One region of the Pseudomonas edsoni genome, then DNA from elsewhere that is predicted to be linked to it. Evidence: riboswitches for the same ligand, from Rfam matches in the RefSeq annotation. Region 1 holds a riboswitch; each other region holds the start of a gene.
The links. Region 1 has a riboswitch for cobalamin ahead of cobO (cob(I)yrinic acid a,c-diamide adenosyltransferase). Riboswitches for the same ligand answer to the same signal wherever they lie in the genome.
Positions count from the first base shown of each region.

Region 2: another riboswitch for cobalamin. It lies ahead of C4J83_RS17640 (CbtB domain-containing protein); the one in region 1 lies ahead of cobO (cob(I)yrinic acid a,c-diamide adenosyltransferase).
Region 3: another riboswitch for cobalamin. It lies ahead of C4J83_RS12320 (CbtB domain-containing protein); the one in region 1 lies ahead of cobO (cob(I)yrinic acid a,c-diamide adenosyltransferase).

Region 1 covers NZ_CP027762.1:4,750,363-4,755,713, forward strand. The annotation lists gene C4J83_RS21945 (cobyrinic acid a,c-diamide synthase CobB) at 1-829, opposite strand, end outside; gene cobO (cob(I)yrinic acid a,c-diamide adenosyltransferase) at 826-1,437, opposite strand; cobalamin riboswitch at 1,518-1,767, opposite strand; gene C4J83_RS21955 (PQQ-dependent sugar dehydrogenase) at 1,867-3,180, shown strand; gene C4J83_RS21960 (C40 family peptidase) at 3,316-3,855, opposite strand; gene C4J83_RS21965 (C40 family peptidase) at 4,001-4,630, opposite strand; gene hda (DnaA regulatory inactivator Hda) at 4,844-5,351, opposite strand, start outside.
Region 2 covers NZ_CP027762.1:3,810,467-3,815,817, reverse strand. The annotation lists gene C4J83_RS17665 (MFS transporter) at 1-991, shown strand, start outside; gene C4J83_RS17660 (YbjN domain-containing protein) at 1,065-1,538, shown strand; gene C4J83_RS17655 (LysR family transcriptional regulator) at 1,542-2,408, opposite strand; gene C4J83_RS17650 (DUF4865 family protein) at 2,502-3,062, shown strand; gene C4J83_RS17645 (CbtA family protein) at 3,052-3,753, opposite strand; gene C4J83_RS17640 (CbtB domain-containing protein) at 3,800-4,012, opposite strand; adenosylcobalamin (AdoCbl) riboswitch at 4,059-4,138, opposite strand; gene C4J83_RS17635 (histidine phosphatase family protein) at 4,210-4,764, shown strand; gene cobF (precorrin-6A synthase (deacetylating)) at 4,810-5,351, shown strand, end outside.
Region 3 covers NZ_CP027762.1:2,629,028-2,634,378, forward strand. The annotation lists gene C4J83_RS12295 (acyltransferase family protein) at 1-930, shown strand, start outside; gene nfuA (Fe-S biogenesis protein NfuA) at 990-1,574, shown strand; gene cobM (precorrin-4 C(11)-methyltransferase) at 1,784-2,530, opposite strand; gene C4J83_RS12310 (cobalamin biosynthesis protein) at 2,600-2,992, opposite strand; gene C4J83_RS12315 (CbtA family protein) at 2,989-3,696, opposite strand; gene C4J83_RS12320 (CbtB domain-containing protein) at 3,708-3,896, opposite strand; cobalamin riboswitch at 3,995-4,201, opposite strand.

The DNA of each region.
Region 1 (5,351 bases):
GGCTATCGTGAATCGGCGAGAAGAAGCGCAATTCGGCGCCCATCGCGCGCAGCAGGTCGAGGCTGGCGCCGTAGGTAAACGCAAAGGCTTCGTCGCGGGCCACGGCGATGCGCACGCCCGCCAGCAGCGGCTCGGCCTCGATCACTTCGGGCGCGGCGAACGTCACCGGTGGCGGCACGGCGACTTCGCAGCTGCTGCCCAGGGCATGGGCGGCGGCGTCCAGGCGCATATCGAGGTCATTCAATTCGCTGGCTTGCACCAGGCCCAGGTGGCGGCTGGGCAACTCGATGCCGGTTTCACGCGACAACGCGCCGTACCAGCGCAGGCCTTCAGTGAGGCTGCCTTCAAGCAATTGCGCATGGCGCAGGGTGCCAACGCGGTTGGCCAGCACACCGGCGAACGGCAGGTCCGGCTGATAGCGCGCCAGGCCCAGGGCCAGCGCGCCGAAGGTCTGGGCCATGGCGGTGCCGTCGATCACGCCCAGCACCGGCACACCAAAGTGCCGCGCCAGGTCGGCGCTGGAGGGCGTGCCGTCGAACAGGCCCATCACGCCTTCGATCAGGATCAGGTCAGCTTCGCCCGCCGCTTCCCACAGCAAACGGCGACTTTCCTGCTCGCCGACCATCCACATGTCCAACTGGTACACCGGCGCACCGCTGGCGCGCTCGTGAATCATCGGGTCGAGAAAGTCCGGCCCGCACTTGAACACGCGCACCTTGCGTCCCAGGTTGCGGTGCAAACGCGCCAGCGCCGCGGTGACGGTGGTTTTGCCCTGGCCGGATGCCGGTGCGGCGATCAGTACGGCCGGGCAATGACGGGGCTGGTTCAAAGTTCGACGCCCTTCTGTGCCTTGATACCGGCCTGGAACGCGTGCTTGAGCATGCCCATTTCGGTGACGGTGTCGCCCATTTCGATCAACTCGGGCTTGGCGCCACGGCCGGTGACCACCACGTGCTGCATCGGCGGGCGGGCTTGCAGGTCGCTGAGTACCTGGTCCAGATCAAGGTAGCCGTGCTTGAGGGCGATGTTCAGCTCATCCAGCACGACCAGGCCGATCGACGGGTCTTGCAGCAATTGGCGCGAAACTGCCCAGGCGGCTTCGGCGGCGGCGATGTCGCGCTGGCGGTCCTGGGTTTCCCAGGTAAAGCCTTCGCCCATCACGTGAAAGCGCACTTGCTCGGGGAAGCGACGGAAGAACAACTCCTCGCCGGTGCTGTTGCGCCCCTTGATGAACTGCACCACGCCGCACTGCATGCCATGGCCCATGGCGCGGGCGAGCATGCCAAACGCCGAGCTGCTTTTGCCTTTGCCGTTGCCGGTCAATACCAGCAACAAGCCGCATTCGTTCGGGGAATTGGCGATGCGTTCATCGATCACGGCTTTTTTGCGCAGCATGCGCGCCAGGTGGCGTTCGTCGCGGTCGGGGGAATCGGTCATGGCAGCTCTCCGTTGGGGCTGGACAAAAAACGGCGGGCAGGAAAATAGACACACAGACAGCCAAGCATCGCCCACCGTGATGCTGTTGGATGATCCAGGCCGGTCTCCGGGCTCATGAGTGGCGCTTGCTCAGCGAGCGAGCAGGCCGACGGCGCGCCTTCCCATATCACGCGGATACAGTGGCAAAAGGCACCGTCTTGACTCATTTACCGTTGCGGGGGCAGCGCCGGAATCGCGGCAGCACTGTGTACAAGTGCGCTCACTCACCGGCTTCCCTGTTTCACTCTGTCGACCCACAGGTCACAGAGCACCTGGAACAAGCCGCGAAGGTTAGTGGGTTGGGGGTGGAGCGTCAATTAAAGCCGGCCTTGCACTTGAACGATCGGACCGGCAAACGCCTCTACCCTTACAGGTATCAAGGAGAAAACCATGCATAAAACCAGACTTGCCTTACTGATCATGCTCGCAGGCACCCTCGCCGCCTGCGGTGAAAGCTCCACTCTGCAGGTGTCCGACGGCACCGGGCCTTCACCCAAGCTGCCGGAGCCGAACAAAACCCTGATCCCCACGGTGAACATCGCCCCGGCGATTGGCTGGCCAGACGGCGCGAAGCCGACAGCTGCCGCCGGCACTCAGGTCGCGGCGTTTGCAGAAGGCCTGGACCACCCGCGCTGGCTGTATGTATTGCCCAACGGCGACGTGCTGGTGGCGGAAACCAACGCGCCGCCCAAGCCGGATGACGCCAAGGGTATTCGCGGCTGGGTGATGGAGAAGGTCATGGGGCGCGCCGGTGCCGCCGTGCCGAGCCCGAACCGCATCACCCTGCTGCGCGATGCCGACCACGATGGCGTGGCCGAGACCCGCACCGTGTTCCTGGAGAACCTCAACTCGCCGTTCGGCATGACCCTGGTCGGCAACGACCTGTACGTGGCGGACTCGGACAAACTGCTGCGCTTCCCTTATCAGCCGGGCGAAACCGCGATCAAGGCCGCCGGCACCAAGGTGGTCGACCTGCCGGGTGGCAGCATCAACCACCACTGGACGAAAAACGTGGTGGCCAGCAAGGACGGCAGCAAGCTGTACGTGAGTGTCGGCTCCAACAGCAACGTCGGCGAAAACGGTCTGGCAGCCGAGGAAGGCCGCGCGGCAATCTGGGAAGTCGACCGTGCCACAGGCCAGCACCGTATTTTCGCCTCCGGCCTGCGCAACCCCAACGGCATGGCGTGGGAACCGCAGAGCGGCAAGCTGTGGACGGCGGTCAACGAGCGCGACGAGATCGGCAGCGACCTGGTGCCGGACTACATCACGTCGGTCAAGGATGGCGCGTTTTATGGCTGGCCATTCAGCTACTACGGGCAACACGTGGATGTGCGCGTCACGCCGCAGAACCTGGACTTGGTCGCCAAGGCCATCGCTCCGGACTATGCCGTGGGGCCGCACACCGCGTCATTGGGCCTGACCTTCGCCGAGGGCAGCAAACTGCCGGCGCAGTTCAGCAACGGCGCGTTTATCGGCCAGCACGGTTCGTGGAACCGCAAACCGCACAGTGGCTATAAGGTGATCTTCGTGCCGTTCGAAGGCGGCCAACCCAAGGGCCAGCCGGTGGATGTGCTGACCGGGTTTCTCAACAGCGATGAGAAAGCCATGGGCCGACCGGTCGGCGTGGTGATTGATCAGCAGGGAGATTTGCTGGTGGCCGATGACGTGGGGAATAAGGTGTGGCGGGTGTCGGCAGCCAAATAGCCGAGTTCGGGTACAGCGCAAAACCAATGGGGGAGCGGGCTTGCTCGCGCAAGCGGAGTGTCAGCCATCAGGCGTATCGACTGACCCACCGCCTTTGCGAGCAAGCCCGCTCCCACATCGGGATCTGCACTCGCCTTACGGGTTGCGCGCCAGATTCGCCGGCAACACGCGCTTGGCGCTCAGGTAGGCATTTTGCCAATAGGCTTTGGACAGCGTATCCAGCTTCACCGTGCCGCCGGTCTGCGGTGCATGCACGAATCGCCCTTCGCCCACGTAGATACCCGCGTGGCTTACTTGGGAGCCGCCGCCAGTGGCAAAGAAGATCAGGTCGCCGGTCTGCAGGTTATTTTCGCTCACGTCCTGCGCACGCATCACGATCAATTCTCGGGTGGTGCGCGGCAGGCTGATGCCCGCAGCGTCACGGTAGACAAACCCGATCAGGCCGCTGCAATCAAACCCGGAGTCCGGCGTGTTGCCGCCCCAGCGATAAGGCGTGCCGACCAGGCCCAGCGCACGGAAGAGCACGTCTTCGGCGGCCGGCGAGAAATTTTGCGTGGAGTAATTGAACACCGGCTTAGGCTTGACCACTACGGGAGCGGGCGGCGGTGGACGGCTTGCGCAGGCGCTGAGGAGCGCGGCGCAAACAAGAAGAATGAGGCGGGCTGAGGTCGACATGGGCAGAACAATCCTGGTCTGGATGCGGCTTTTCGCTGCCGAACGCTGAAAACCAGAACGCGCAAGCAAAGCTCGCGCGAACGGATTACAACAATATCCAGGGATTCTAGCGCTTACACGTCAAACTTCAAGTATCACTTTAACTTTACTTGCTAGCGGTAACTGTCGTCGGGGCCATGGCGAGTGCACGCTTGGCTTCGATGAAGGTTTTGCTCCAGTAACTGTCACCCAGGTTGTCGACGCGGACACCGCCACTGCGACGGCTGCTGGAGTGAATAAACTGGTTATCGCCCAAGTAGATACCGGCGTGGCTGACACGACCACGGCCCGCCGTACTGAAGAAAAGCAGATCACCGGGCTTGAGGTTGTTGCGTGCGACCAACGGTGCATCCACGTTGATCATTTCGCGGGTCGAGCGAGGCAGGTTCATGCCGGCTTCTTCACGAAACAGGTAGCCGATGAAGCCGCTGCAGTCGAAACCGGCTTCAGAGGTACCGCCGAAACGGTAACGGGTACCGATCAGGGACATGCCGCGTTCAAGAATGCTGTCGGCCAGAACTGGAAGCTGGTAAGGCTTGCTGCCGGCGAAGTCGGCGAGTTCCTTTTCAGTTGCAACTTCTTCCTCGTAAACAGTGGAAGACTGCGTTGCAACGAATTTTGCCTGGGACTGTTGTACTGGTTTTTGCTGCTCAGCCACGTTTTGAGTGTGGGTGGCGCAACCAAACAACAGGGTAACGAGTGCGAGAGGCACGAGGGGTGCGAAGCGATTTAGCATGGGCACGACCGTGGCTGGTATGTAAAGAAGTCGAGACTATGCCCACTATCACATCGATTTGCAAATTCAATCGTGATCTATGTGACTTCTTGTTTGAACGATGACATCTAACCGCTTAACACCCATTACACGCCTTTTGCGTGGCCAAAGCGGCCCAAACGCAGGTTTTCTGGCGCCTGAAATTTGCCGAAAGCCGCGCAATACAAGGGCTGGCTACCAGCCGAGGGTTTCCTTGAGGAAGGGTATGGTCAGCTTGCGCTGAGCCTGCAGCGAGGCCTGATCGAGCTGTTCGAGCAAATCGAACAATGCGCTCATGCTGCGGGTGCCGCGGGTGAGAATAAAATGCCCGACTTCGTCGGTCAGGTGCAGGCCGCGACGGGATGCGCGCAGTTGCAGGGCGCGCAATTTGTCCTCGTCGGACAATGGGCGCATCTGGAAGATCAGTGCCAGGGTCAGGCGCGACTTGAGGTCGGCCAGCTTCACCGGCAGTTCACGCGGCGAGGTAGACGCGGCGATCAACAGGCGCCGGCCACTGTCACGCAGCCGATTAAACAGGTGGAACAGCGCCTCTTCCCAATCCGCCTTGCCGGCGATCGCCTGCAGATCATCCAGGCACACCAGCTCGTATTGCTCCAGGTGATCGAAGATGCCGATACCACGGTCCATCAACTCCGCCAACGGCAGGTAAACCGCCGGCTCGCCCATTTGCTCGAAGCGCAGG
Region 2 (5,351 bases), 940 kb from region 1:
TGCTGCGCCGGTGCTGCTGATTCTGGTGCGCTGCGTGCAGGGTTTTTCGGCGGGCGGCGAGATCGGCACAGTGACCAGCTTTATCTCCGAATACGCCGGCCCCGGCCGACGCGGCTTTGCCACCTGCTGGCTAATGGTCACCGCCGTGCTCGGCCTGTTGCTGGGCGGCGCCGTAGCCAATGGCATGACCTGGATCCTGGGCGCCGAGGTGATGCAGGAATGGGCCTGGCGCGTGCCGTTCCTGATCGCCGCACCGTTGGGTTTTATCTCCATGTACATCCGCCTCAAGCTGGAAGACAGCCCGGAGTTTCTCGCCTTGCAGCGCGCCGGGCAGACTTCCCGTGCACCGTTGCGCGAAGTCTGGCAGTGGAAGCGCGCGATTGCCCTGGTGTTCTTCATCATCACCTTGCACAGCTCGATCTTTTACCTGGTGCTGACCTTCGCCTCGACCTACATGGCCAAGATCCTCAAGTTCGACAGCGGCACCACGCTGCTCTATGTGTTCGTCGCGAGTTTCTCGGCCGCGTTCGTGATGCCGTTTGGCGGTGCGTTCACCGATAAATACGGACGTAAGCCGTTTCTGATGGTGATCGGCACCCTGGCTACGCTGGCGATGTTCTGGCTGTTCAAGTCGGCGCCGACCGCCACTGCTGCATCGTTCTTCGCGCCATTGATGGCGGTGGCGATCCTGTTCGGGCTGTATGCCTCCTCGACCTATGCGCTGATGAGCGAGCTGCTGCCCACGCGCATCCGCTCCACCGGGATTGCCGTGGCGTACAACGTGCCGGTCGCGGTGTTTGGCGGCAGCGCGCCGCTGATCTCCACCTGGCTGATCAAGGTGACGGGCGACATCACCTCACCCTGGTATTTCTATGTGGCAACCGGTGTGGTGTCGTTGATCGCCCTGGTGGTGCTGCGCAAGGAAGATTTCGTCGCCAGTGGCAGCCCGTTGTTGGCGCCGGCGGGGGCCGTGCTGGCCACTGCCGCCTGATCGACTGCGGTTTTCGAAAACCCGGCTACGCTGTTTCAGGCGCCTATCATTGATCTTCAAGGAAGACCTGACCATGAGTGAACTGATCAACAGCGTTACCCCGAAAAGCCTGACTGAATTGCTGCAGGAAGCCGGCTATCGCGTCAACCAGACCGAACAGAACGGCATCGTGCAATTGCTCAGCGCGAGCCAGGGTATCGGCTTTGCCGTGCGCTTCGGCAACCCGGCGGCGGAGCAGGGCAGTTACGTCGACTTCACCTACAGCTGCGCCCTGCGCGTGCAAGGCGAATTGCCCGAAGGCCTGGCCCAGGTATGGAACGCATCGCGCCGTTTTGCGCGGTTGTCGGTGCAGGGTGAGTTCCTGCTGATGGAAATGGATGTGGTGGTGGCCGGTGTTGGCACCACGCACCTGCGCAGCCAGCTGGAACTGTGGGATCGCCTGCTGCAGGAGTTCATCGTCTACCTGCGTGACTACAGCCAGCAGGCGGCTCAGTTGCAGGCCCAGGCCGCCACCGCTGTGGCCAGCGAAGAAGCGCCCGTCGCCTGACACTCAGCGCTGCAGCACACCGCGAAACGTTGCGCTCAACGCGCGCAACGTTTCGCGCGAGCGTGCATCACTGATCCGGCTGTACAGCAGCACTTCACTGACGGGTAATGCGGGCAGGCCGTATTGCTCGCTCACGTCCACCGCCCCGGCCGGGGCCACGCGTGGGGCGAGGGCGGCGACCCCCAATCCGGCGCTCACGGCCGCGCCTACCGCCATCACACCACCGCCGACAAACACTTCGGTCCAGTCGATCCGCGCTGCATCCAGTGCTCTGACCGCCAGGTGCCGAACGCCACAGGGCGCGGCCATGGTCGCCATGCGCAGCGGTGTGCCGGGGCTGTGTTGCCAGTGGGGCGCGGCGAACCAGCCAAAGCGTTCGACCGCCAGCACTTCGCCGTCCTGGCGATCGCCTTCGTTGCGCACGATCACCGCGTCCAGTTCATTGCGATCAAACGCGGCCACCAGGTCGCGGGACGAGGCGATGCGCACCTCGAGAATCACCAGCGGGTCGTAGGCCGCGAGGCGGCTGAGCCAGGTGGGCAAGTCCGGCCCGGCCACGTGGTCGCTGATGCCGATCACCAAACGCCGTGGCGCGTGGGTGCCCAGGTCCGCCAGTGCCCGCTCATGGGCATTGAGCAGGACACGCGCGGCCACGATGAACTGCTCGCCTTGGGGCGACAGTTGCACATGGCGAGGCGTGCGTAGCAACAGGCGGTAACCGAGGCGTTCTTCCAGCCGCTTGAGCTTCAGGCTGATGGCGGCCTGGGAGGTGTCGAGCGCCTCGGCGGCGCGGGTGAAGCTGGCAAAATCAGCCACCAGCACGAAGGCGTGCACGGTGTCGATGTCCAGGGGTTTGAGCGCGTCAGTCATATCCAATCCTTATCGCACTTATATTCGGCCATATCTTGTTGAAATCATCGCCAGTGCGCAAGCTCAGTCCACATCTTGCACAGGAGCTTTGCCATGTTTGCCAAACAATATTCACACCGCCTGCCTGCCGACTACGACATGGACGTGATACGCCGGCGCGCCGCGCAACTGGGGCCGTTGTGGGATGACGCGCAAGGGCTGCTGTTCAAGGCGTTTATCGCGCAGACGCGTGGGCAGGCGCCGGGCAATGTGTATGCGTCGGTCTACCTGTGGGCCGACCCGTTGCAGGCCGCCGACTTTCTACTGGGCGAGCGTTTTCAAAAGGTGCTCGACAGCTTTGGCCGTCCGCACATCGAAAGCTGGTTGCCGCTGGATGTGCAGCGTGGGCCCGCGCAGCACGCGTTGAGCCTGTACCGAGAGGAGTGGCCGCTGGTGCCGGGGGCGGATCGGGCCGGGATCGTCGCCGAGGAGAAACGGCGCAATCAGCAGGTGGCCGACAGCCGCGACACGTTCGCGGTATGCCTGGCGCTGGATGTGCAGGCGTGGCGGCTGGTGCGCATCACCTTGTCGGGCAAGGCGCTGGATGCGGCGCATCCCGGAACGGGCTATGACGTGTTGTACCTGGCCCGCCCCGGGAGTCAGTTCAAGGGTTGAAGCGCGCTTTTGGCTGGCTGAGCTTGCGCTCGGCCACCGCGCCAAACACCAGGCCGAGGGTGGTCCACAGCACCAGCTGGATACCCAGCGACGCTACGCGGAACTTCCACAGCAGCACAGCCGAAAACGCCTCCGGCACTTCGTTGATCACCGGGAACAGGCTGCCGGCCACCGACACAATCACGATGTACAACGCCGCACCCAGAATCGCCCCGGCCCAGATGCCACGGCGGGCAATCAGCTTGCGTGCGGCGTTGATCGCAATCACCGCGGCCGCCACTGACACCAGCAGCATGAGGAAGAACAGCTTGGTGCGCTGCGCGATGGTTTCGGGGTCGCCCACCGATGGCGGGTTGGCCGGGTACTTGAGCCCTGGCACCACGGTAATTGCCACACATGCCGCCAGTGCCAGCAGCGCCGCCAGGCCACGCGGGCCGACCTTGCCGATGCGGCCCAGGGCGTAAGCGAACACCAGGGCGAAGAGGCCGCCCAGTGACACGCTGTACACCACCACGCCGGTGAACAGGCCGAAGGTGCTTTGCACCTCGCGGCTTACCAGTTCCTCTTCCGGCGCATCGCCGTGCATCTGTGCCATGTGGTCTTCAAAGGCGATGGCCTTGTCGATCTGCGGTTCACCAAAGGCCTTGGCGAAGCCGAAAGCCAGCACGCCGGCGAGCAAGCCCACCAGCATCCCGCGTAGGAGTAAATGCCCTGTCATGTCGTGTCTCTCTTATCGATTAATGGCAGGGGAAACCCAGCAGGTGGCGGCCGTCGTGCACAAATTCATGCACATACATGCCTTTGAACACAGCGGTGGCGCCTTGCTCGGCGCCGACAAAATAGAGCGCCAGCAGCAACAACAGGCCACCGAAGATCGCCCAAGGCAGAATTTCGCCCAAGGGCAGGGTGGGTCCATACACATCAGGGTTCGTTGCAGCGGTGTTAGCCATGAAGACCTCCAGGGATGACGCGTCCCGAAATGGATTGCGATTGGGCTGAAACAGGGTCTGGCTTACGGCTAAAAGGCCGAATACAGTGGCGCGACCGCGCCGGATTCGAACCGGCTTCCTCTTTCATGTTCGTTGTAACATGTTGAAACAACTTTGCCAGTCTACGCCGACTGCGCGTCGAAACAGAGTGAATTGTGATGCAGGCCACCCGCTTGACCTTGATATGCCATGCCGCCACGCCGTTGCAAAAACAGGGGCGGTTTCCCGATGACGAATCGGTGGCGATGCAGTGGCAGCCCGCGGCGTTGTCCCTGGCGGGGCGTTTCAAGAAACGCTCGCGACTGGTGTGTGGGCCCGAGGCCCGAACCCGACAAACCGCGGGCTTGTTCGGCGACAACGCGCAGGTCGAAGACGCGTTGCGCGACGGTGATTTTGGCACCTGGAAAGGCCAGGCCATCGCCCAGCTCGACAGCCATGCATTGAGTGACTGGATGACCAACAGCACCAGCGCGCCTCACGGCGGTGAGTCGGTGGAGCAGATTTGCGTGCGAGTCGCTGACTGGATGAAAAGTCTCGAAACCCAGCCCGGGCAGGTAGTGGCCATCACCCACCCGTTTGTGATTCGCGCCGCGATGCTGTACGTGTTGCAGTTCCCTATGTCGATGTTCTACCTGATTGACGTCGAGCCGCTGTCCGCCACTGAACTGCGCTTTAACAACGTGTGGCGCCTGCGTCTGGAAACTCACGCCTGAGCGCGTGAACATGGCAAAATCCACGCCCCGCAATGAGAGCAACCCATGAAACGCATCCTGATCATCGGCATTGGCGCCGGCAACCCTGACTACATCACGATGCAAGCCGTCAAGGCGCTGAACCGCACTGACGTGTTTTTTCTGATGGACAAGGGCCAAAGCAAAGACAAGCTGATCGACCTGCGCCGCGAGATCTGCCAAACCTACATAACCGAGCCTGGCTACCGTTTCGTCGAGGCCGACTGCCCCGAGCGCGTGCGCGGCGATATCGACTACACCACCGCCGTGCAGGACCTGAATCGCGACAAGCAGCAGACCTTCGAGCACATGATCAACGAGCAGATGGCTGACGGTGAAGTGGGCGCGTTCCTGGCCTGGGGCGACCCTGCGCTGTACGACAGCACCATCCGCATCCTGCAGGCGATTCTGGCCAGTGGCCGCAGCGTCTTCGAGTTCGAAGTGATCCCCGGCATCACCAGCGTGCAAGCCCTGGCCGCCCAGCACAAGGTGGCGCTGAACCGCATCGGTCGGTCCATCGAGATCACCACCGGGCGCCGGTTGGCGGCGGGGCAGGCGAGTGATGCGGA
Region 3 (5,351 bases), 2.1 Mb from region 1:
ACGGCCTTGGGAAGGTTATTTGTCGAAAAGGGCGCCGCGGGCGTGGACGTGTTTTTTGTCATCAGCGGCCTGGTGATTTTCCTGTCTACCCAGGACAAGGACCTGCCGCCCTGGCGTTTCCTGTTGTACCGTTTGCTGCGCATCGTGCCGGCCTACTGGTTCTACACGCTGCTGATGGCATTACTGGTGGTGGTCGCCCGGCCAATGCTGCCGGACCAGAGCGTCGATGCCGCCCATGTGTTGATGTCGCTGTTGTTTATTCCTTCGCAAAACCCCGGCGGTTATGGCGTGTACCCGACCCTTAACGTCGGTTGGACGCTGAACTACGAGATGCTTTTTTACCTGCTGTTTGCCTGGGCCTTGCTGTTCCGTCGGCAATGGCGACTGCTGGTGGTGGCGGCATTGTTGTTTGCGGTCTGCGAGGCCTGGACCTCGTTTGGCTGGATCAGTGAGTTCTATCGCTCGGACATTGTCGTCGAATTTCTGATGGGCATCGGCATCGGCATGCTCTACCGCAAGGGCTGGATTCGCCCGGGGTTATGGCTGCCGCTGCTGGGAATCGTCGCAGCGCTGCTGGCGATCTATCATTGGCCGGCCTCGCCCCGCGCCTTGACCTGGGGCCTGCCCAGCGCGGTGTTGGTGGTGGCGTGCGTGGCGCTTGAGCGATTCTTCGTCAACTATCGTCTGTTTAAAGTACTCGGGGACTGCTCCTATTCGGTGTATTTGCTGCACGTGCTGGTGCTTTCGGCCGGCGGTTATCTGGCCCAGCGTTACGCCCTGAACCCTTATGCCGTGCTGGCCGTGTGCGTGGTGATCATCGGCCTGAGCGCCATGGGCAGCTACCGATGGCTGGAGCAGGGCAGTTATCGCGTGCTCAAAGGCTGGTTTGATGGCGACGAGCGGTCGAATTTATCCCGACAAAAACACTAGGACTTTGTACCTCTGTAATGATTTGGCGTAAACTGCCCGCAAGCCTGTGAGGAGTTTCCATGACTGCCATAACCATTACCGACGCCGCCCACGATTACCTGGCCGACCTGCTGTCCAAGCAGAACACCCCAGGTATCGGCATCCGCGTCTTTATCACCCAGCCCGGCACCCAATACGCCGAGACTTGCATTGCCTACTGCAAGCCCGGAGAAGAGAAGCCTGAAGACACCGCCCTGGGGCTGAAAAGCTTCACCGCGTACATCGACAACTTCAGCGAAGCCTTCCTCGATGACGCCGTGGTCGACTACGCCACCGACCGCATGGGCGGCCAGTTGACCATCAAGGCGCCCAACGCCAAGGTGCCGAATGTCAACGCTGACAGCCCGGTCAACGAGCGCATCAACTACTACCTGCAAACCGAGATCAACCCGGGGCTGGCCAGCCACGGCGGTCAGGTCAGCCTGATTGATGTCGTCGAAGACGGTATTGCCGTACTCAAGTTCGGCGGCGGTTGCCAGGGCTGCGGCCAGGCAGACGTGACCTTGCGTGAAGGCATCGAGCGCACCTTGCTCGAGCGCATCCCCGAGCTCAAGGGCGTACGCGACGTCACCGACCACACGCAGAAAGAAAACGCCTACTACTGAGTAAGGTGTTCGCTGCGAACAAAAAACGGCGCCCCGTGAGCGCCGTTTTTTTATGCTTAAAATTCAGAGTCTTGCGCGGTATTCCTGCCAAATAAGATTAACTGTGGGAGCGGGCTTGCTCGCGAATGCGGTGTATCAGTCAGTACATCTGCAACTGACCCACCGTCTTCGCGAGCAAGCCCGCGCCCACATTGTTTGAGCGCATTGCTTCAGGGCCGATAGAGGTGCGCGTGGCCTGCACGGTACAGCGAGGATTCACTGAAGCTGTCATTCGCCAGCACCCGCCCGACCACAATCAGTGCCGTACGCCGAAAGCCTTTAGCCGCCACTTTCTCGGCAATATCACTCAGCGTACCCACCACCCAATCCTGATCTGGCCACGTCGCCCGGTGCACCACGGCAATCGGGCAGTCTGCGCCGTAATGCGGCAGCAGCTCGGCGACGATCTTGGACAGATGATTAACCCCCAAGTGAATCGCCATGGTCGTGCCGTGGCGCGCCAGGCTGTCGAAGTCTTCACCGGCCGGCATGCTGGTTTTATCCGCATAGCGCGTCAGGATCACACTCTGGGCGATATCCGGCAGGGTCAACTCCGTCTCCAGCAACGCCGCACACGCCGCCACCGCCGTGACGCCCGGAATGATCTGGAACGGTATGCCCAACTCGCGCAAGCAGCGAATCTGCTCGCCAATCGCCCCGTACAGGCTGGGGTCGCCGGAGTGCACGCGCGCCACATCCTGGCCCTTGGCATGGGCAGCCTTGATCAGGTCGATGATCTGTTCCAGGTGCAATTCGGCGCTGTTGACCACCTGTGCCGCCTGATGACCTTCCAACACCGCCGCTGGCACCAATGAGCCGGCATAGATGATCACCGGGCAACTGCGGATCAACCGTTGGCCTTTGACGGTAATCAATTCCGGGTCGCCGGGGCCTGCGCCGATGAAGTAGACGGTCATGGGAATTCCTGTTGAAAAACGGGCGAGCATGAAGATTGCTCATGATCGAGAAGGGCAATTATCGGGTTTTTAGTCAGCGCCGGCCAATGCAAAGGTGGCCTGGGCGACTTTTTTGCGCGTGATCAGCAGGTGGGCGGGGCGGTGGGAGAGCTGTTCAGCCAGGGCCAGGGCGGCACTTTCGGCGATGCCGTAACAGCCGGTATGGGCAAACGCGACTGCCGATCTGTGACTGAGGCGCGGTTCAAACACCGCCAATTGCGTTGCGCTGAAACACCGCAACGGCAGGTTCAACATGTGCGCCAGGGCAAGCAGCCCCGGTTCATCCCGTTTGCGGTCGATACTGGCCAGCGCGGTGATGCGCTGGCGCTCGATACCGCCCTCGGCCAGGGCGGCGTCAAACAGGCCGAGCAGGGTGTGAACATCGCACCCGCGCTGGCAACCCAGCCCGACCACCAGCGTCATGCCGAGTATTGATCGTCGCGGTTGCGGCGAAACAGCCAGGCGCTGATCAGACCCAGTGCCAGCCAGAACGCGACGTTGGTCAGTTGCGAGGCGATCTTGAACTGGGCTTCCAACGCTTCTGGAGCCAGCATCGAATGCACTTCAGGTTGCGGCGCGCCGATCACATGCGGCACGGCCAGGATCGCCACGCCCAGCCCTTTGAGCAGCCAATTGCGACCAAACACCAGCAGCGCGATACCCGCAGCCGTGGACGCCGCCGTGCCGATCCACCAGATCTGCCGCTGCGCCAGGTCGGCGGCAGCGGTGCCCGGCAACTCCGGTGGCAGGCCCAGGGTGGGCGCCAGTACAAACGTCGCGTAACCGGCCAAGCCCCACAGCAGCCCTTGAGCGGTGCGGGTTGGCGCGCGCAAGGTGTAAAGGCCGGCCAGCATCAATGCGAAACCGACCGCAACCACCAAGTTACCGCCAGTGGTGGACAGCACGCGCTGCCAGCCGTTTTCCGGCTCCCAGGCTTCGGCGTCGTGGGTGTGAGCGGCGGCGCCTTCAGCGTGCACATGGGGCACGACTTCGGCAGCGGCCGGTGCGTTTTCAAAGGTTTCCGCCTGCAGAATCAGCGGGGCGACCCAGAAGCTTTGCAGCAGAGTCAGCAGCAGGGCGGCGAGCAAGCCGGTGAAGCCTGCGGTTTGGGCTATGCGCTTGATCATGTCGGCAGGTCTCAGTGGCACGGGAACGCGGCGCTGTGGCGGGTATCGTGGGCAGCGTTGTGCACCGCCTCGATATGCGAGAAACCGGCGAAATACACCAGGCACGCGCCGAGGATCGACGCACCGATGGCGGCGGTCAGGCGTTGGCTCAGGGTGGCGGTGCTACTGGCGGAGTGCGAGGTGCTGCTGATGATCGACATGGGCGCGTCCCTTCGGGTTTCGGGGTGAAACGAGCGCATGAAAACCCTGCGAGCCGGGCACGCAGGGTTCTGAACAGCGCCCGCCCACCGCGGGTTTGTTATCTGAAATTTTTCGGGCCGGTCTCCGGGCTTGCGAGGGACGCTGGGTCTAAAAAGCATCGCCTTCCCATGCCGTACAGGCACAGTGGTTATGACGCTTCGCTCGCTTACCGTTGCGGGGGCAGCACCGGACTTCTCATGCGCAGGCATAAGTCACCGGTTTCCCGTTTCACCCTGTGAAGGGCACCCGAAACAAGGTGTGTAGGAGAGCATGGGGGTGGGAGGGGAGTCAAATGGGATGTTTGGTGTACATATCCGTTGCTGCGGTCACGGCCACTTAGGGTTCCGCTCTTACAGCGGGTCACTTTTGGCAAACGCCCCAAAAGTAACCAAAAGGTCTTTGCCCCACCACTCGGCACCTCGCTTAGGCTCGGTGTGCCCTCACTCCGGCTTGAATCCGTGGGCCGCCGCGACGGGCCATCCATGGCCCAACACGGCTAACCCGGCGTCCTGCCGGGTTACCCACGGATTCAAGCCTGCGTTCGGCCAGCGTGGTTGACGGGGCCTGTCAGATCAAAGTCAAAAGCAGATCAAAAGCAGAGCACGGCGGCCTGAAAGCCGACCTGAGTGGTTGAAGCAAAAGCGGATCAAAAGCACAGCAACACATCTGTATCTGATGCACTGCGATCCAAATGTGGGAGCGGGCTTGCTCGCGAAGGCGGTGGGTCAGTTAGCTCATGTGTAGCTGACACACCGCCTTCGCGAGCAAGCCCGCTCCCACAAGTTGACCGAGTTCAGCCTCCACCACCGCAGTGCATTGCTTTTGCTTTTCTGTGGGAGCTGGCTTGCCTGCGATGCAGGCACCTCGGTGTGTCAGGTACACCGGGTTGATGCCATCGCAGGCAAGCCAGCTCCCACATTTGATTGAGTTCAGCCTCCAAGATCAGGCCGGCTGTCAGGCCGCCTCGCGTCCGCTTTTGATCTAACCACTCAGGTCGGCTACCAGGCCGCCGTGCTCTGCTGTTGATCTTGATCTGCTTTTGACTTTGATCTTAGGCGCCCCGTTAAACCACGCTGGCCGAACGCAGGTTTGAATCCGTGGGTAACCCGGCAGGACGCCGGGTTAGCCGTGTTGGGCCATGGATGGCCCGTCACGGCGGCCCACGGATTCAAGCCTTCGTTCGGGCACACCGAGCCTAAGCGAGGTGCCGAGTGGTGGGGCAAGAGCCCTTTGGTTACTTTGGGGCTTTTCCAAAGTGACCCGCTGTAAGAGCGGAACCTATAGCCGCCGTGACCGCAGCAACGGATGTGTACACCAACCAACCAACCAACCAACCAACCAACCCAACCCAACCCAACCCAACCCAACCCAACCCAACCCAACCCAACCCCATCATTGACCATCCCCCACGCACT